Regions from separate parts of the Paenibacillus rhizolycopersici genome, predicted to be linked through region 3. Evidence: predicted binding sites of a transcription regulator. Region 3 holds the regulator's gene; each other region holds the start of a gene.
The links. The regulator Rex, encoded in region 3, represses fermentation and respiration genes when NADH is low (regulators of the CRP and FNR family bind a similar motif). The targets are predictions, from matches to a motif close to TTGTGAAATATTTCACAA.
Positions count from the first base shown of each region.

Region 1: a site for Rex is predicted at 3,040-3,057, ahead of IM700_RS19170 (formate/nitrite transporter family protein). Genes of this name have one in related genera too.
Region 2: a site for Rex is predicted at 2,325-2,342, ahead of hcp (hydroxylamine reductase). Genes of this name have one in related genera too.
Region 4: a site for Rex is predicted at 2,007-2,024, ahead of IM700_RS13570 (polymer-forming cytoskeletal protein). Genes of this name have one in related genera too.

Region 1 is NZ_JADCNN020000023.1:5,541-10,469, reverse strand. Features, by position in the region: gene IM700_RS19180 (molybdopterin-containing oxidoreductase family protein) at 1-559, opposite strand, end outside; gene IM700_RS19175 (transposase) at 864-1,754, shown strand; gene IM700_RS19170 (formate/nitrite transporter family protein) at 2,109-2,948, opposite strand; gene IM700_RS19165 (TetR/AcrR family transcriptional regulator) at 3,144-3,746, opposite strand; gene IM700_RS19160 (SDR family oxidoreductase) at 3,838-4,581, opposite strand; gene IM700_RS19155 (SDR family NAD(P)-dependent oxidoreductase) at 4,617-4,929, opposite strand, start outside.
Region 2 is NZ_JADCNN020000019.1:44,832-49,760, forward strand. Features, by position in the region: gene IM700_RS17760 (discoidin domain-containing protein) at 1-518, shown strand, start outside; gene hcp (hydroxylamine reductase) at 591-2,279, opposite strand; gene IM700_RS17770 (FAD:protein FMN transferase) at 2,602-3,684, shown strand; gene yfcE (phosphodiesterase) at 3,758-4,306, shown strand; gene IM700_RS17780 (GIY-YIG nuclease family protein) at 4,303-4,929, shown strand, end outside.
Region 3 is NZ_JADCNN020000005.1:51,731-56,659, forward strand. Features, by position in the region: gene IM700_RS07250 (phosphotransferase) at 1-743, opposite strand, end outside; gene IM700_RS07255 (cell wall elongation regulator TseB-like domain-containing protein) at 841-1,326, opposite strand; gene IM700_RS07260 (amidohydrolase) at 1,355-2,653, opposite strand; gene IM700_RS07265 (redox-sensing transcriptional repressor Rex) at 2,650-3,318, opposite strand; gene dinG (ATP-dependent DNA helicase DinG) at 3,337-4,929, opposite strand, start outside.
Region 4 is NZ_JADCNN020000011.1:80,511-85,439, forward strand. Features, by position in the region: gene IM700_RS13555 (discoidin domain-containing protein) at 1-297, shown strand, start outside; gene IM700_RS13560 (TetR/AcrR family transcriptional regulator) at 458-1,033, shown strand; gene IM700_RS13565 (SDR family NAD(P)-dependent oxidoreductase) at 1,098-1,874, shown strand; gene IM700_RS13570 (polymer-forming cytoskeletal protein) at 2,084-2,626, shown strand; gene IM700_RS13575 (helix-turn-helix transcriptional regulator) at 2,840-3,670, shown strand; gene IM700_RS13580 (multidrug efflux MFS transporter) at 3,780-4,929, shown strand, end outside.

The sequences.
Region 1 (4,929 bases), on a different contig from region 3:
TTTGGTGCATGTTCGTGCTGACGAGGTTGCCGCCCCACACGATAATCAACTTCGCCTTGACCGTCTCTTCCGGGCTCGTCCCGCCGCCAAACCCCATCGTATATCTCCACCCCGCGTTGCCTGCGGAGTTGCATATGCCTTGCTGTAGCTGAGTAGCGCCTAAACGGTTGAAGAACCGCCGGTCCATGCCGTCGACACTCAGGATCCCCATGTTACCGTAAAAACTGTACGGCAGGATCGACTCCGGTCCGTGCTCTAGGATCAGCCCCTTGTAGCGTTTAGCGATCTCCTGGACCGCTTCCTCCCAGGTGATGCGTTCAAACTTCCCTTCACCTTTAGCTCCGACCCGCTTCAAGGGGTACAGCACCCGCTCGGGATGGTAGACCCGTTCCGCCATATTGCGAACCTTGTTGCAGATCGCGCCTTGCGTTATCGGGTGATCGGGGTTGCCGGTCACCTTAACGATTTTTCCGTTCTCTTTATGGAGCAGCAAGCTGCACGTATCGGGACAATCCAGCGGGCACACCGCGGGAAACACCCCGTTTGGTTCATGGATCATGTTCCACCCCTCCTGTCTGTAGCCTATTGTAAGGAAAAACGGCCCCCGGCGTAAACCCCCGGTGGGAAATTCCATTCGTATGATGGGCGGGTAGGCTCTATAGAAGATGCTGAAGTCCCTGAACGCCTCTTTTCATGATTATCCCTTTCGTTCAGATAGAGCCTGGGGTTAGCTGGTTGAAAGTCAATAATTCTGTGTTATCGCAAAAATTAAGCTTGCACCGAACATGCGTTTGGCATATAATGGAATTAGAGGAACATATATTCTCATTCACTGGGGTGGTTGCTTGAATATGGAGGTTAATATGGATATGATTCATCACCTATTCAATAAACACTATACGAGTGAGCAAGATTGCATGGATGCACTGGTTGCTGCGAAGTGGCCAACTGGCTTTGTCTGCCCTCGATGCGCTTATACCGGGTGCAGCCACCTAACCTCCCGGCATATTCCTTTATTTCAGTGTGAGAACTGCGGGCATCAAACGTCACCTTTGGTTGGGACCCTTTTTGAGGGAACGCATCTGCCCTTGTTGAAGTGGTTCCAGGCGATAGAGTTGTTTCTGCTTCCTGATGGTATCTCCGCAATGCGGCTGCACCAGGAGATCCGGGTCACCTACAAAACCGCTTGGTTGATGCTGCACAAAATACGCCATGCCGTTAGCGAATTTGATGCCCGTGAACGGTTGAGCGGAGACGTAAAGGTCAACTGCGATCGATATGGGACCAATCCGTCCCGTTGTCAGCATCCCAATCCGTTTGCTACGGCAGTCGTAACTGGTTGTACGGTGACGGAGTCAGGAGATCTGGACCAGATCAAAATTCACCTTTTACTACATAAACGGGGCACTGGGAATAGGGCAACCCGTCATGAACTCGCCGCTTTCATCAACGAGCATGTAGATGTCGAAACATCCACAATTCATGCGTTCCCTCTAGCCTATAAACTGTATTCTCCCTTGCGAAAAGTAGTGAGAGACGCTTGGAGGTCGCTGACGAGTACATATTTAGCTTTGGGACCAAAGTATCTGCAGGCTTATCTGAATGAGTACACCGTACGCCGCAGGTTGCAATTGCCTGGTTCAACGAAGGCAATGCGTCAGCAATTATTAGCTATGTGTGTGGCGACTCCTGCAATTTCTTATTGCCAACTGATCGCACGTCAACCAAAACACCCTTTTGCGATTGCGGCCTGATTGAGACGCTTGAACCTTGAGAGTTGTTTAGACGCGGAACTTCTTTACCCATAAGTTTCATTATCCGTCCGCTGTTCTATCTACTTGTTTCTTTACTATTGCTGCTCTACCTATTCGTTTCTATACCTATTGCTGCTCTATGGATCTGCTTCCTTACGATCTATTTACTCCACCAAGATTATCTGATCCAATTTCTTTGCCTACTGATCCAACGGGATAATCGTGCAAAGGGCCGAAACAACATGTACTGGCCCGGATACCACCCTCCGTGATCTAATACTCTCCCCTTTAGCAAAAAAACTGCTCCTCCAAATGGAGAAGCAGTTAATAAAGCCTGTTGATTGCTTATTCTCGTTATTTGGTTTTGCCTACCGTCGCGGACGGAGTTGTTGTTGCATGCTCGGCAGCCGGAGCAGCCGTTTGCCCTTTTTCCTTCAAATAGGCAGCCCAATATGCCGCTCCCACGAAGATGGCGCCGCCGGTCAAGTTGCCCAGCCATACGGGCACAAAGTTCTTCAAATATTCGCCCCAGGAGAAATAGCCCTCAAAAATAGCCGCCGGAATCAGGAACATGTTGGCGACCACGTGCTGGAAGCCGATGGCCACGAAGGCCATTGTCGGAAACCAGATTCCGAGTATTTTGCCGCTCATGTTGTCTGCGCCGTAAGAGAGCCATACCGCCAACGCAACCAGCCAGTTGCAGCCTATGCCAGACACAAATGCTTGCAGGAAGCTATCATCCAGCTTGTGGCCGGCCATATCAACCAGTTTATCGAGATAAGGTCCGCTGGCCGTCAAGCCAACCACATGTCCAAAAAAGTATGCGACGAATAAAGCACCCACAAAATTGCTTAAGGTAATGAGGACGAGGTTCTTGAACATTTCCCCTGTGGAAATTCGCCCCGCCATCCGTGCTAGCGGCACAGCCATCATGTTGCCGGTCAAAAGCTCCCCACCGGCCAAAAGTACGAGAATTAATCCGATAGGGAATACCGCCGCGCCGATGAAGGTTGCGAAACTACCCCACTCTGCCGGAGCACTGCTGATGACGCGAATATCGAGCAAAAAACCGAGCGCTATAAACGCCCCGCCCAAAAATCCGAGAATAAGTACGGTCAACAAAGGATTATGCGCTTTTTTGATGCCATTTTCTACGGTTACGTCAGCAATTTGCGCAGGTTTATAGTAAGCCATGTTCTAGTCTCCTTTATAAGTAGATCCGTGTCTATTGTAGCGTGCCGATTAATCTTGGATAAGTAACAAAGATCACGATAACGTTTTCATATGGTGAAATATTTCACACATCTAAAGGAACAGCTGTGATCATGCAATAATAAGAAAGACCCTTCCGATCAAATCGGAAAGGGTCCCTTAAATCTGCGCTGATTACTAGTGCGATGGTACGCTGGTGATGCCGCCCAAGAGCAGCCGCCATACGGCATCGAAATCCGCATCGATCCGCTCATTCGTCCATTGGCGAAAATGTGCGGGATGGTGAAAATGCAGGAACGCCAAGAAGATCGCCCTAGCTGTTTCCCGCGGCTCCAGCGCTTTGAATTCTCCCGCACGGATGCCTCCTTCGATAATCGTGGTAATTTGCCCGATCAAATGGTCCAGGTGGGCTTCGATGATTTCAGCGGCTGACTCGGTAACGGCCGCATACATGGCAAACATCTCGGGATCGTCGCTGGCATAGGTTCGCTTGCAGCCGATCAGCGTTTGCAGCCATAAACGTAATCGTACGGAGTAGCTCCCGTCCGTACCGTTCGCAATGTCTGCAAGGGGTTCGGCGATGCTTCGCGTCAGCCAACGATCTGTCACAGCTTCGCGAAGCGAGGCTTTGCTGGAGAAATGCCGATACAACGTACCGTGGCTGACCTGCAGCGCACGCGCGACATCCAGCACGGAGGTTTTATCCGGTCCGAAGCGCCTTAGCACCTGCTCTGCGGTGTCCAAAATCTGTTCTTTGCTTAAAGGCAGCTCGTTGCTCATTTCATTCCTCCTCCTCCCCGTTTTTTCCTACTATATCAAAATGGTTCTAAAGTGACAATGATACGATTCTGTCAATTGTGATTCGCCAAAATCAGATGAAGCCGCCATTGACGCGAATCGTTTGTCCTGTAACCCACCCGGATTCCGAACTTGCCAAGAACATGACCACGTTCGTTATGTCCTCCGGTTCAGCCAATCTCCCGAAAGCGTTCATGCTTCCGACGTTTTTGATTTGCTCCGGTGTTTTCCCGGCCGTAAACAGCTCCGTATTCACGGGTCCCGGACCAACCGCGTTAATCGTAATGCCCTTCGGTCCAAGCTCCTTAGCCAATTGGCGCGTCAATTGCTCCACTGCGCCCTTGGTTGCCGTATAAGAGCTGTAAGCCGGAAACATTTGCCCCGTTACGGATGTGGAGAAGTTAATGATGCGTCCCCCCTCGCTCATATGCTTCATAGCTTGCTGGGTGGCGAAAAAGGTACCCTTCACGTTGATGGCGTACTGACGATCAAAGTCCTCTTCCGTGATGTCTTGGAGCGGTTTCGTAATCATAATTCCAGCGTTATTGACCAAAATATCCAATCGACCAAAGATATCCGACGTCTCCTGAAACAGCTTCTCCAAGTCCGGCAACTTGCTGACATCGGCTTGTATGGCGACGGCCTCCCCTCCCTCAGCTTGAATGCCTTTAACGACTTCCTCCGCTTGATCGAGGCGGGTGGCATAGTTGACGACCACCTTCGCCCCGCTGCGGGCCAATTGCTCCGCAATATTCCGGCCCATGCCTCTTGATGCTCCCGTAACCAATGCGACTTTCCCATTCAATAATTGATCCATCATTTTAAATTCCTCCTATATCGTATTGTTATCAATTAATTCTGAGCGCTCTGCGCAGTTTTGATGTGCAGCAGCTCGCCAAAGCCCAGACGGTTCATGAAATTCTCCTGCGCCCGACGAGCCGCTTCATTGACTTCCTCGACGCCCGCATTGGTGAAATCGACCACGCTTCGGAACGGACGAGTGCCTTCCGGCAAAGCAAGAATGCGGGCGATTTCTTCGCCTACCGCTTTAGGATGCGCATCCACTCCCGGCGTGAACAGCCCTGAAGTCGCTTCCTCGTTGCGCTTTACCAGCGGATCCAACGCGGCATAACCCGAGCTCCGCTCAACATCGCTCGCGCGGCTG
Region 2 (4,929 bases), on a different contig from region 3:
CGATCGGCAAGAAGGTGAAGGATCCGATCGACACGAATCCGATCGAAGACGAAGGCAAGTCAGACCGAGTTAACCTGGCGCTCCACAAACCGATCGAAGCGAATTATACCCATCCGAATCCGGGGCTTGAGGCGGATAAGCTGGTGGATGGAAATACCGCGACCCGTTGGGCGAGTGCGGATCCGGACGAGATGACGGACGGATATCCGATCGTCATTACGATCGATTTTGGCCAACCGACAACCTTCGATGAGATTTACCTGGATGAGTATACCGATGGAGGAACGAACCTAAGGGTCCAGGAATTTGAGTTGCAGAAGCTGGATCCACAGACGCAGGAGTGGGTAACGTTCCAATCCAAATCGGATGGGATGGGACATGATCTGAAATTGGACGATTTCGGCAGCGTGACCAGCAGCAAGCTGCGGCTGCTCATTACGAAACAAAAGGACAGCGAATACTGGACGCCTACCATGACCGAAATCCAGGTATATCGTAGCCAGGACGCGGATATCTAAATCGTGATCAAGAAAGGACCTCTATTCCTTATGGAGTAGGAGGTCCCTTCCATTTATTATATGGCGTAACGTCTAGGCTCCGAGAAACAGGGCCATATCTTCCTCTACACTCGTGATGCCGCCGATGCCGAATTTGTCGATCAGGACCTGGGCTACGTTTGGCGAGAGGAAAGCCGGCAATGTGGGCCCGAGATGAATGTTCTTGACGCCGAGATGGAGGAGAGCCAGCAGGACGATGACGGCCTTTTGTTCATACCAGGCGATATTGTACGAAATCGGTAACTGGTTAACATCCTCTAGGCCGAACCATTCCTTCAACTTGAGCGCGATGACCGCCAGCGAATAGGAATCGTTGCATTGACCGGCATCCAGAACACGTGGGATACCGCCGATATCGCCAAGTTCCAGCTTGTTATATTTGTACTTGGCGCAACCAGCCGTTAAGATTACAGTATCGTGCGGTAATTGTTTGGCAAATTCCGTGTAGTAATCACGTGATTTCATCCGACCGTCGCATCCGGCCATGACGATAAACCGTTTAATCGCGCCGGTCTCCACCGCCTGAACGATCTTGTCGGCCAGCTGCGTGACCGTGTGGTGGGCGAAGCCGCCGACGATCTGTCCGCTTTCGAGCTCTGTAGGCGGGGGACAGCTTTTGGCGTGCTTGATCAGTTCTGAGAAGTCCTTCGGCGTATCGTCGGCACCGTCTGGAAGATGCCGAACCCCAGGGTAACCGGTATTCCCCGTCGTGTAGATTCGATCCATATAACTGGCTTTTGGCGGAACGATACAGTTGGTTGTCATCAGAATCGGGCCGTTGAAAGCGGCGAATTCCTTCGTTTGCTCCCACCAGGCGTTGCCGTAATTGCCAACAAAGTGGCTGTATTTCTTGAAAGCCGGATAATAATGGGCGGGCAGCATCTCACTGTGGGTGTAGACGTCGACGCCGGTTCCTTCGGTTTGTACCAGCAATTGTTCTAAATCCTTCAAATCATGACCGCTGATCAAAATGCCGGGGCGATTGCGCACGCCGATATTGACTTGAGTCACTTCCGGATGACCGTAGGTACTTGTGTTGGCCTGATCCAGCAAGCCCATGGCTTCCACGCCATACTTGCCGGCCTCTAAAACCAAGGCGACGAGATCGTCAGCCGTTAAGGTATCGTCCAATGTCGCGGCCAGGGCTCGGCGCAGAAAGAGGTCGACTGCCGCATGAGGATAGCCCAACTGATGAGCATGGTACGTATAAGCGGCCATTCCTTTGAGTCCGTAAGTCAGCAACTCGCGCAAGGAACGGATGTCTTCGTTGGCGGTGCTGAGGATCCCCACCTGCTTTGCTTTGATCGCAAATTGGATTTCGTCTTCCGCTTTCCAGAGTACGGCATCGGGTAAGGAAGCTTCATCGCCTGCATGCCGCTCGTACCAGTAGTGTTGTACGACGTCGCGCATCGTAAGGGCGGTTCGTATTTGGCTGACGAAGCTGTCGTGATCGAAATTAGCATTCGTAATCGTTGCAAACAAGGAGTTCATCGTAAAAACAGACAGCTGACGCTCGATGTGCTCCGGCAGATCGCTACCCAGCGCGAGGAATGCCATCCCTTTAAGCACATAGATGAGCAGGTCCTGCAAGTTGGCTACGTCCTCCGGCTTTCCGCAAACACCGGCATTTGTACAACCTGTTCCGCCGGCTGCCTCTTGGCATTGGTAACAGAACATGGATGTCTCTTGAAGTAGGTCGGTCGTGGCATGACTTTGATTCATGGGGGAACCTCCTTGATCTGAATGGGATAAGGGAGGCGCTCAGGGTTGTGTAATATTTCACATGATGAGGTACGTGGTGTTGCACCTCCGTTGATGTCAGGAGCATATCGCCGGAACGTTCATGGCAAAGTGATTGCAGTCACAAATATTTCCACAAAATTGAAAACATATCTTTGGCTCTCGCTTCTATTTCGTTTGCATTCGTACCCCAAGCTCCTCAAAACCCTAATCGTGATGTACTTACTGGACTAATCGGTTGTGTAAATTATACAATACGATATGTTAACCACTAGATGCGTGGAATTTCAAATGAGGTGAAACGATGCAACGAGCACAGAAATGGCGTACAAGAGCCGTGATCCTAAGCTTGACGGCGATGCTGATGACAATTCTTTCCGGCTGCGGGGGGAACACGGGAACGAAGGAGAATCCTACGGCCGGGGAGCCGGTTTCGAAACAATATTATATTTTTGATACGGTGGTTAACATCAAATTGTTTGATGACCCCAAGGCGGAGGAGCATCTGGACCATATCGACAACATGCTGAAAACCTTGGATATCGAGCTAAGTCGTACGTTAGAAACGAGCCAACTCTACAAAGTGAATCAGGAAGCCGGCAAACAGGCGGTTGAGGTATCAGAGGATACGATGAAGGTTCTGGAACGTTCACTCGACTACGCCAAAGAGACGGACGGGCTATTCGATCCCACCGTCGGCGGTTTGGTTGATCTATGGGATATCGGGCATGAAGGGGCCCATGTCCCGGCGCCGGAGGATTTGCAGCGGGAACTCAGCCTGGTCGGTTATAAGGATGTCGTCGTGGACGAGGCCAAAAGCACCGTGTTTCTGAAACGGCCGGGGATGGTTCTGGATCTCGGCGGCATCGGGAAAGGTTACGCGGCGGACGAGGTCGCCGCTTATTTACGGGCGGAAGGCGTGAAGAGCGCGCTTGTCGACCTTGGCGGTAGCAGCATCATCGTTATCGGGAACAAGCCCAATGGAGACAGCTGGAACGTGGGCCTTCAGGATCCTGACAGCTCGCGCGGCACAACCATGGGCACGATTCGCTTAAGCGATCAGGTGATCGATACCTCCGGGATTTATGAACGATATTTCATCGAGGACGGTGTGATGTATCATCACATTCTTGATCCGAGAACTGGGGTACCGTCGCAAAACAATCTGAAGAGCGTGACGATTCTGGCGGATAATGCAACGGATGCCGACGCGCTGTCGACTTTCGTTTATGTGATGGGTCTTACGGAAGGCTTGAAGTATATCGAGGACTTGAATGATGAGACGGAAGCGATGTTCATCACGAAGGACAATAAAATTTACGTCACATCGGGACTCAAGGATACTTTTAAAGTGACGGACGGGCAATATACGCTAGTCGAAGAATAGCACGCTAGAGACGTTCAAGCGATTGAGCGTCTTTCTATTATACTAGAACGAATTGGACAAGGAGTTGGTTCCTATGAAACTGATGTTGATTTCGGATATCCACGGGTCGAGCGCTTGGCTGGATCGGGCGATGGCAAAAGTGGAAGAAGAGCGGCCTGATCAAATCATCATGTTAGGGGATTTTTTGTACCACGGGCCAAGGAATCCACTGCCGGAGGGTTACGATCCGAAACGGGTCGCGGCAACGCTTAACGGGCATAAGCATCACATCATCGCCGTGCGCGGGAACTGCGATGCTGAAGTAGACCAAATGCTGTTAGAATTTCCGATGATGGCAGATTACGCCATGCTCTTCTTCGAAGGGCGCCGAATTTACGTCACCCACGGGCATGGATTTAACATGGAGCAGCTTCCGCCGCTGGCGCCCGGCGACGTATTTATTCAGGGGCATACCCATATCCCGGTGGCCGACCGCAAGGATGGCGTTTATGTGTTGAACCCGGGATCCATCGCTTTGCCGAAAGAGAATTTCCCGAATTCTTATGGCATTTTGGAGGCGGGAACGTTTCTTGTTAAGGATTTCGCCGGTGAGACCGTAAAACGGATTGCATTCGCTCCATGATAAACGAACGAATAGAACATCAGCTGCGGACGCTCCCAGCTTCACCGGGGGTTTATTTGATGAAGGATGCGGCGGGAAACGTGATTTATGTCGGTAAGTCCAAAAACCTGCAGCAACGGGTTCGCTCTTATTTCCACATCTCTCGCAACCGCTCCAAGAAGGTGGAGAGACTGGTGCATAACATCAAAGACTTGGAGATCCGACTCACCGACACTGAATTCGAAGCTTTGATGTTGGAGTGCAGGCTGATTCGCGAGTTGAAACCGATGTATAACAAGAAAATGAAAAGCCCGCAGGGTTATACGTATATAGCCATCCGGGACAATGAGAGAATTTGGGGCTTGGAAGTCGCGGATGAGCCAGGGGATCCGGGGCTTCGCCATGTCTACGGGCCTTACACGGCTAGTCGGCATACCGTGGAGCAGGCGGTCCGTAGCCTCCGTGAAGCGTTGCATATCGCCTGCAGCCGCAGCAGTTCCTCCAGCATCGGGACCCCCTGCTTGAACCATTCGCTTGGTTTATGTCTCGGAGCCTGCTTGGGTGGGGAAGCGATCGAGATCAACAATCGTAGCCTTACTCGAATTACTGCGCTGCTGGACGGAACTGATTCCGGCCTGCGGGAG
Region 3 (4,929 bases):
ACAGCTCGAGCAACATCGAGCCGGGGATAATCATAATTGAAGCGATCGAAATCCAGGACCGCAGCCACAGAACTCTCATTAAACAGCAAATTGTCCATCCAAAGATCCCGATGCGCCCACCCCGATGCAATCTGTTCAAATCGTCCCAGGTCAACGTTTTCCGTTGCAATGCGTTGCGTTTCAATCTCACTCGACAATAAGAGGTTGCCGCTGCGAAGAGCTTGCTCCTGAAGCGTAATCCAATGCTCCAATCGCTCCTCGCGAGCGGGAGGGCAAAACAAGGCGGATTCCTTCCGTCCCAACGTCCCGTCATTAAAAAACCGATGCATTTGGCCTGTGCCCCGTCCTAAATCATAGACTTGATGGATGTTGGCTTGTCCCGGCGGAACCAGTAGTCCCTGACAATACCCCATTACAATGAACTTTTCACCACTGTCCGACTCAAGCATCCTATTCCCGTTCGAGCTAAGAAGCGAAGGGCACGGAAAACCAAGTTCACTTAATCGCATTTGTTGCGATAAGGCCAATTGCAACGTTTCGGGCCGATAGGACTTAAACCGCTCCCTATTATATTGCTTAAGCACAAATTCACCGAAATCCGTGGTAATTTTCCATTTATAATTTAACCAACCTCTTTTAATAGGAATAGCCTGCCGGATTGGACTAGAAAAATGATGGGTAAACGCTTGTTTCAAGTCTTCCCACACCTTATTCTCTTGCCCTGCTGGATCGAGCAACTCCATGCCTTTCCCTCCTTACAAAAAAACGGTCTCGCCATTCAGGCTTTTCGCCTAAACCTCGAAACCGTTTATTAGGAATATTTCTATTTACGACGACCCGTCAGCGATTCGGCAGGGTGAACACTTCCGGTAGCGGTTCGCCCGTTGTAAAACTGAAGAACCGATAATAGTGGTGGTCCTTCTGTTTGTAGAACAGCTGCCAGACCAGTTGGTTATTGTAAATGCCCGGCAGCAGACGGACAACCTGAATACCCGGCAACGTCTGTTTGATGATGGCTCGAACCTGATTCTCGGACTTCCCTTCCGATAGCAATCGCACCTCAGGGTCCTGTCCTTCTCGGAGCCAAACCATCATTTTACGTCCGGATTCGTCTTCCCCCTGCACGACCCAGGTGACTTCATCCCATACCGACTTCCACACCTCGTCTCCCTGGACCAGGTCCGTCTCCTGCTTCGCCTGTTGAACGGCCTCTCTTTCGGCTCTCCACGTATCCTCATGAATGTATAGATAAAACCGGTGGAGACCAAGGAGCACGATCAACAGGATCACGATGGACAGCAGAATCCATTGGGTTCGCTTCCTCAACCTTCTCTTCCTTTCCTATCCTAGCGTATTACCGTGCCAGCAGTCCCTCGAACGCAGCTTGAGCGTCGTGCCGAATACGCTCCTCATCAAGCGTCAGGCAAGCCCCGTGTTTGACGACCTGTTTGCCATTCACCCAAACGTGCTCCACGTCTTTTGGTCCAGCAGAATACACGGTGTGCGAGATGAAATCCGTTCGCGGCAGAAAATGAGCCTGCTCCGTGTTCAAGGCGATGAAATCCGCCTTCATGCCAGCCGCAAGCTTCCCGGTGTTCGGCAAGAAGACCGACTTCGCGCCGTACTCCGTCCCCATCTTGAGTGCTTCTAGAGCCGGAATCGCCGTCGGATCCCCGGATACGCCTTTATGAATCAGCGCGGCCAAACGAATCTCCTCCAGCATGTCCAGGTTATTGTTGCTGGCTGCACCGTCAGTACCCAGCGATACCACCACTCCCTTCTTCAGGAGCTCCGGTACTCTGGCAACGCCGCTGGCCAACTTTAAGTTGCTACCCGGATTATGAGAGACGGTAACGCCATGAGAAGCCAAGACCTCGATTTCCTCGTCCGTCAAATGTACGGCATGGGCGAGCAGCGTCGGGCGGGAGAACATGCCCAGCTTCCGCAGGTGCTCTACCGGGCGAACGCCGTAATCGTTCACGTTCTGCTCCACCTCGGCGCGTGTCTCCGACATATGCGTATGCATCGGTAGATCGAGATCGTGGGCGGCTTGTACGAACTTCTCGATGAAAGCCGGCGGACAGGTATATGGCGCATGAGGCGACATCATCGTCGTGATGCGTCCTTCCGCTTTACCGTGCCAATTCTGGGCAAACGCGATCGCTTCTTTAAGCTTCTGATCCTGCTCTTCCGGCGAGCATAGCCCGATCGCTCCGCGCATCAGTACGGCGCGAATGCCGGATTCCTCGACAACCTTGGCGACTTCGTCCATCTGATCGTACATATCCAAGAACGTGGTCGTACCGCCTTTAAGCATTTCCAGTACGGACAGCGCCGTTCCAGCATAAACGTCAGCAGCGGTAAACTTGGCTTCCATCGGCCACATTTTCTCCTGCAGCCAGGTTTGCAGTACCATGTCATCCCCATAACCGCGCAACAGCGACATCGCCGCATGACCATGGGTGTTAATCAGTCCTGGCAAAAATAACAAGCCTTTGCCGTCAAACGTTTCGGCGCCTTCCACGCCTTCCGGGCGCTCTTCTCCGATATAGGTGATCGAATCGCCTTCAACAAGCATATATCCATGAATCACGGGGCGATTGGTCTCCAGTACGGCAAACGTCCCGTTCTTAATTAACCATTTACGACTCATACGTTGGCTTGTTCCTTTCCATCCTCCAGATAATATGCCAAGCTAAGCAGGTCTGTAGTGAAATCGGCCGCATGAATCCGCACTTCCGACGGCACCTTGAGAATCGTTGGCGCGAAGTTCAGGATGGCTCCGATCCCGGCCGCAACCAGCTCGTCTGCCACGCGCTGGGCTTCTGTGTCAGGTACCGTAATGATCCCAATACGGATATTATTCGCTCGTACCGTAGCTACCAGCTCCTCAATCGGTTGAATCGTGATGTTGTTGATTTGGGTACCGATCTTTGCTGGCGATGCGTCGAACACGGCGACGATTTTCATATTATCCTTCAAATAAGCATTATAATTCGAAAGGGCTTGCCCTAGATTACCGGCACCGACTAACGCCACGTTAATTTGCTGGTCCAGGTTGAGAATCTGTTGAATCTTCTCGATTAGGTAAGCCACGTCATAGCCGATCCCCTTCCGACCGAAATCGCCGAAATACGCTAAATCCTTGCGGATTTGCGCGGGATTCAGATCCAACTTCTGGCCCAGCTCCTGCGAGGAGACCGTGGGGACCTCCCTGCGGCTGAGTTCGTTCAAGAAACGCAGGTAAACCGGCAGTCTGCGGACGACGGCGTCCGAAATTTTTTCTGACTTCATGCTTCGTTTCCCCCTATTCTTCAATGCGATCAATAAAGCGGTTTAGGCTTCGGGATTCAACCATTCCGAGATGCGAGGTACCATTTGATTCATCGGCATATGCTCCATCTTCGGTCCGGGCAAAGAGTATAAAAAATACTTCCCATAGTAAGACTCCAGGATACGGGTATCATAAACGATTACGATGCCACGATCCTGCGAGGAACGGACGAGTCGCCCGAATCCTTGCTTGAAGCGGATAACCGCCTGCGGGACGGATAACTTCATAAATGGGTTTTTCTTCTCCCGCTGCAGCCGCTCACTCTTGGCTTCCACCAGCGGATGGTTCGGCGGTTGAAAAGGCAGCCGCACGATCGCTAAACTTGTCAGCGCCTCGCCGGGGATATCTACCCCTTCCCAGAAACTGCTCGTCCCCAGCAGCACCGATGCATTTTGACCCTGGAAGCGCCGAGTCAGCTTGGAACGGCTACCGCTGTCCATCCCTTGCCCGATGACGGTGATCCCCTGCGCCGAGAGCAACTCTTTCAGCGGGTCATACACCTGTCTCAGCATCCGGTAGGACGTAAACAGCACCAGCATGCGGCCTTGCGTAGCCACCGCGGAATCTGCCAACGACTGCACCAACGTGTTAATGAAGTGATCATCTCCCACGCTGCCCTTTACGCTCGGAAAATCACGCGGAATGACTAAGAGTGCCTGGTCCCGGTAATTAAACGGAGATGGCAACATCGACGTAATCAACCGTTCCTCTTCCGCCGCCTCCGTCAGACCCAACTGCTCGATCATATATTGAAACGACTTATCGACTGACAATGTCGCGGAAGTCATAACTACGCTTTTTTTCCGATCGAAGAAAAATTCCTTCAACTGGGCGCTAACGTCAATCGGCACCGCGTACATTTGCAGCGAGCGGCTGCGGTAATTCCCGTTGGCTTCCATCCAATAAACCGTGTCTTCGCTTTCCAGCTTCATGAAAAACCGCAGTGATTCCCGTTCTCCAGCTAAATCCTTAAACAAGCCGCTGATATCGGTAAGCAGGCTTTCCGCAGCATAATCATCCTGCTCCTCCCGAATCTCGGACAGGAGACGATCCCCTTTGCGAAGCACGTCGCCCAGACCCACGTAAATCTGGTTTTCGAGCGCGGTCAGTGTCTCCCAATCCTTCGGCTTTCGGGTCGGCAGCAGCCGATATACGAATTGCCCCGGATCGCCGGGGGCCGCATCGCTGCGATCCGGCATCAAGCTGAACAGCAGCTCGCTGAGCTTGTCCCAGCTCTCTTTCACATCCACCAACGTTGGGTAGATGCCATCGATCACTGCGCACCATTCCGCAGCTTTCTCCGCGGACGACGCATCTATCGAGCTCCGAAGATTAGCCAACTGCCCTGTCTTGCTGTCTTTAAACAACCGGGTCAGCGTATGGACCACCGTAAAGTATTTCATATGAATGCCAAGATGCTTGCCGGCCACATCTTCCAAATGATGCGCCTCATCGATGACCAGCCGCTCATAGCCTGGTAGCAGCTGGTGCCCGGCCTGAATGTCCGTAAACAATTTAGAGTGGTTCGTGATGACCACGTCCGCTACTCCGGCTTCGTGTTTGGCACGATGATAGAAGCATTTGCGGAACCAGGG
Region 4 (4,929 bases), on a different contig from region 3:
ACCTCCGGCGCGGGGCAATCCCCGGACCAATGGATACAGATCGATCTAGGCGGCGAGCGGCATTTCAGCCGATTAAGCATGGATTCGGGAGGCAGCGATAACGATTATGCCCGCAGCTTCCAGGTACTCCTCTCAGAGGACGGCGAGAGCTGGACAACGGTCTCGGAGGACGTCGGAACTAGCAAGCAAATCGTGACGACATTCCCACAGCAATCCGCCCGGTACGTAAAGATCCTGCAAACTTCCACGACACCGGAGTGGTGGTGGTCGATTGCCGAAATAAATCTATATCGTTAAGAAGCGGCAAGATCAGATAGTTGAATTCAGCTCCCGGACGGAATTTTCCGTTGCAGGGAGCTGCTTTTTTATTAAATAATTGGAGAACGGAAATTCTAAAATAATTCTTTACCGAACGTTCTCAATATGATAAACTCAAGATGAAAGGAGGGACCGCCCATTGGCCAGAGCCAAACAATTTGACGAGGATACGGTGTTGCTGAAAGCGATGAAGCTATTTTGGGAACAAGGCTATGAGAGAACGTCGATGCAGGATTTGGTCGAGCAAATGGGCGTTCATAAGCGTAGCATGTATGACACATTCGGCGATAAGCATTCTCTGTATGTCCGAGCGCTGAACCGGTATCAGGAAGTGATTGCGAAACGGATGGTGGAGGCGATGAACGGAGCCCGTTCCACAAAGGAAGCGATCCGCGCCTTATTCGAAATGGTGATCTATCCGGAAAAGGGATTCCCGGCGGGCTGCCTGATGGTGAACACGGCGGTTGAGCTCGCAACGATCGACGCGGATGCCAGGGCTTTCGTGACCGAGGGTTGGGCGCATTCCGAGATCGTGATCCGTGGGCTGATCGAAGCCGGACAACGATCAGATGAGTTAGATCCGTCGTTGAACGCGGAGGAGCTCGCGTCCTATTTCAATAATGCCTTGGCTGGCCTTAGGGTAATGGTGAAGACAGTTGAAGATAAAGAGAAGCTCGTCCGGATCGTCGATACGACGTTGTCTTTGTTGAAGTAGTCTTTTTTTTGCACAAAAGAGAATGATCATTCTCAATAAACATCTATCTAAAGGAGCGAGTACGATGGGAAAACTAGCAGGTAAAGTAGCGTTGATTACTGGAGGGAGCAGCGGGATTGGATTCTCCACGGCCCAATTGTTTGTAGCCGAAGGGGCGAAAGTTGTCATAACGGGAAGGAACCCGGACAATTTGAAGAAAGCGGTGGATACGCTGGGCACATCCAATAGCATTGGCGTGGTATCGGACGCGGCTGATCCGGAGAGCGCCGAGAAGGCCGTCGCGGCAGCAGTGGAAGCTTTTGGCGGATTAGACATCGTGTTTGCCAATGCCGGGATCAGCGGAAGTACGCCACTCGGCAGTACGGACCCGTCCCTGTTTAAGCGCATTCTCGATATCAACGTCGCCGGTGTATTCTTCACGGTTCAAGCGGCTTCGCCCCATTTGAGAGAGGGGGGCTCGGTGATCCTGAACGGTTCCGTTCTGGCCAAAGCCGGCAGTCCGGGGTATGCCGCTTATGCTGCAAGCAAAGGGGCGGTTACAAGCATGGCGCGGGTTCTGGTTTCGGAACTGGCACCGCGCGGGATCCGCGTCAATACCGTCGTGCCGGGCGCCACGAAAACGCCGATTTGGGGAGATACTGCTGCGTCGACTTTTAATCAGCTGGAAGATTATTTGAAACGCAGCATCCCGCTGAACCGAATGGGCGAACCTATAGAACTGGCAAATACCATGTTATTTCTGGCTTCAGACGATGCATCCTTCGTCAACGGGGCGGAAATCAGCGTAGATGGGGGCTCAGGCTCTTCACCGATGGGAACACCGCTCCATACCCAACGTTAACAACTCCTCCCGTCAGGGGGTTCATATACATCAGAGCCGGTCGGTTTCCGATCGGCTTGTTTACTCGAACAGGAGGAAGGTGGAAAAATGATGAACAAGCTGTGACTTGTTATGTGAAAAAAAGCACATTAAAAGTGAAATAAATCACATTATATGATTCCACTTTTTTTTATAATTCAAACTGAAGATAAAAACAGGAGGGAAATCAAATGAAAATGGTCAAAGGTTTGGTAGTAGCAGGTATTGCAGCGGCGTTGCTGGCAGGTTGCGGTTCGAATAACGGGAATACGGCGGAAAACACAAATAAACCCGCTGAACAAACCGACGTAACGACGACGGCATCGATCGTAAACCAAGCGGATGCGTTCACGAATGCAGTCAGCGAAAAAGGGACTTGGATCGTCGCGATTCTGGACGACTTGACAGTCGATAAGGATGTTGTAGTTGCTGGTGAATTCCATGACAAAAACGATGCTGCAAAAGACATCTATCGTAAAATCGCGCTGTACACCCAAGACGAAGATCACAACATCACCGCTTCGTTTACATTGACGGTTCCTAAACTGACGGTACAAAGTGAAAACCTGAGAATTCAAGGCGGTACCGTGAAAGGTGACGTCTATGTAGAAGCAAACGGGTTCAACTTGGATAAAACCGCTACGATCGACGGCAACCTGTACTTCGCTAACGCGGACGTGCAAGCTAGCGCGAAAATCGACGGTAAAGTAACGGGCGCAACAGAAGTGAAGTAAGTTTAGTCCTAATCATAACGAAGGCCAACCAATCAGGTTGGCCTTGTTTTTATACCAAAAATGATTTTACGAATACATAGATCCGTTTATCCTCCCACATTCAGATCATAGTTCTACGTCTTCAGAGGGCGGGAGGTTGCGGTTTGCCCGGCCGTATGTTCTAATCGCAGTAGCTGCGTTCCGCAGCGGAAGACCCGGTGGAGGCGATCGGTTATGAACTTGAATAATCTCTATTTTCATATCCATTACTGCAATAGTAAGCAACCAAACGATGGCAAGAAGATCAGGACCCAAATTAGCAGAACGCTTCAGCATCATGAACTGCTGCTTGTAACCGGAGGTAAGGGCAGCTTAACGCTGGGCGGCAAGAAGCATCTCCTTCAGGAGGGGTTGATCTTTTACCTGCGAGCGGGGTTACCGCATACGATTGAAATGGATGAAGAGGAGCCGATTTGCTTCTATTCGGTCCACTTCAGCTATACGAGCATCGGATATGACGAAGGCGCTTGGTCTATCGGAAAGGTACATGAACGGCTGCCGTTGCCGCCGATGCGCATACTGCAAAATGGATACTTGGTCGTGGACGCCTTTCAAAGGCTGACGGCCGCCTGGTCCGCCAAACTGCCGGGTTATGAGCTGTTGGCAAGAGCCAGATTGCAGCAGCTGCTATATGAAATCTTCTTACAGGTAAAGAGACAAAATCAGAATCACGCGGTTGCGCTTAAAGTCGAAAAGGTGATCCAGCATATGCGTGAGCATCTTACTGAGCGGCTCACTTTGGCGGAGTTGTCTGATTTGGTGCAACTGTCAACGTATTATCTGACGCGAGTGTTCAAGCAGGCTACCGGCTATACGGTCATCGAGTACTTCAACAAACTTAAAATGGATAAAGCCAAAGAACTCATCTTGGACGGTGACAAAAAAATCAAGGACGTTGCATTAGAGCTCGGTTTCGCCGACGAATTTTACTTCAGCCGAATTTTCAAGCGTACGGAAGGGATCAGTCCATCTGAATTTTACAGCAATATCGTCCATGGAGTTTAGGATAATGCATGGTACATAGCTGTTTTTCGCGTTAAGATCATTCTGCAAGAATGTTCAATTGTCACGCAATGGACAGCGAGCTCTTACAGAAGGAAGAAGGCTTTGGGTTATGCCGATTTGGAAAAGAAATTTGATCGTCTGCTGGTTTGGCATGTTCGTGACAGGGGTAGGCATGAGCCAGATCGCTCCGATTTTGCCGCTCTACATCAAGCAGCTGGGGGTTGATCAGGCCGATGCGGTAGCCCGTTATTCCGGACTCGCATTTGGCATTACGTTTATCGTCTCGGCGATTTTCTCCCCGATTTGGGGGCTCGCGGCCGATAAATATGGGCGGAAACCGATGCTCCTCCGGGCTAGCCTCGGAATGGCGATCATTATCGGATGTATGGGGTTCGCTACCCATGTGTATGTGTTGATCGTCCTTCGTCTGTTGCAAGGCATCATTACCGGCTACGGCACAGCATGCACAACGCTGATCGCGACGCAAACGGACAAGGCTCATGCGGGTTGGGCGTTAGGCCTGTTATCCACGTCCAATATCGCGGGATCGCTGTTAGGGCCAACGATCGGCGGGTTCATTGCCGAAAACGCCGGGATTCCAAACACCTTTTTCCTGACCGGTGTGTTGATGCTGATCGCTTTCATAACGACCTGGTTATTCGTTAAGGAAACGTTCGTGCGGACGGATGAGAAAGTGGCGGGAATGAAAGAGGTATGGGCGGCAGTTCCTGAAAAAAGCTTAACCTTGACGCTGTTCGCCACCTTTTTTATGCTGAGTGTCGCCATGTATTCGGTGGAACCGGTGCTAACGGTGTATGTAAATGATATTTCTCGGAACAGCGGCCATGTGGCGCTATTGGCCGGGGTCATTTTCTCGGCATCGGGTTTGGCTAATATTTTGGCCGCGCCAAGGCTCGGGAAGTTGTCCGACCGGATTGGCGCTCATAAGGTGATGCTGGCTGCGCTGCTGGTGGCCGGGATCTTGCTTATCCCGCAGGCACTCGCACGGAATCCTTGGGAGCTGATGGGGTTGCGTTTTTTGCTGGGATTGGCAGCGGGCGGACTCAGTCCCTCGGTCAACACACTCATCAAGAAGATTACTCCGGATCATCTGACAGGGCGGGTGTATGGATTTAGCATGGCAGCCGGGTATCTGGGGGTATTTGCCGGTTCCGTGCTGGGCGGCCAAGTCGCGGCTTGGCTCGGCGTTCCATACGTATTCTTGACGACCGGCGTTTTGCTGCTAATCAATGCGGTCT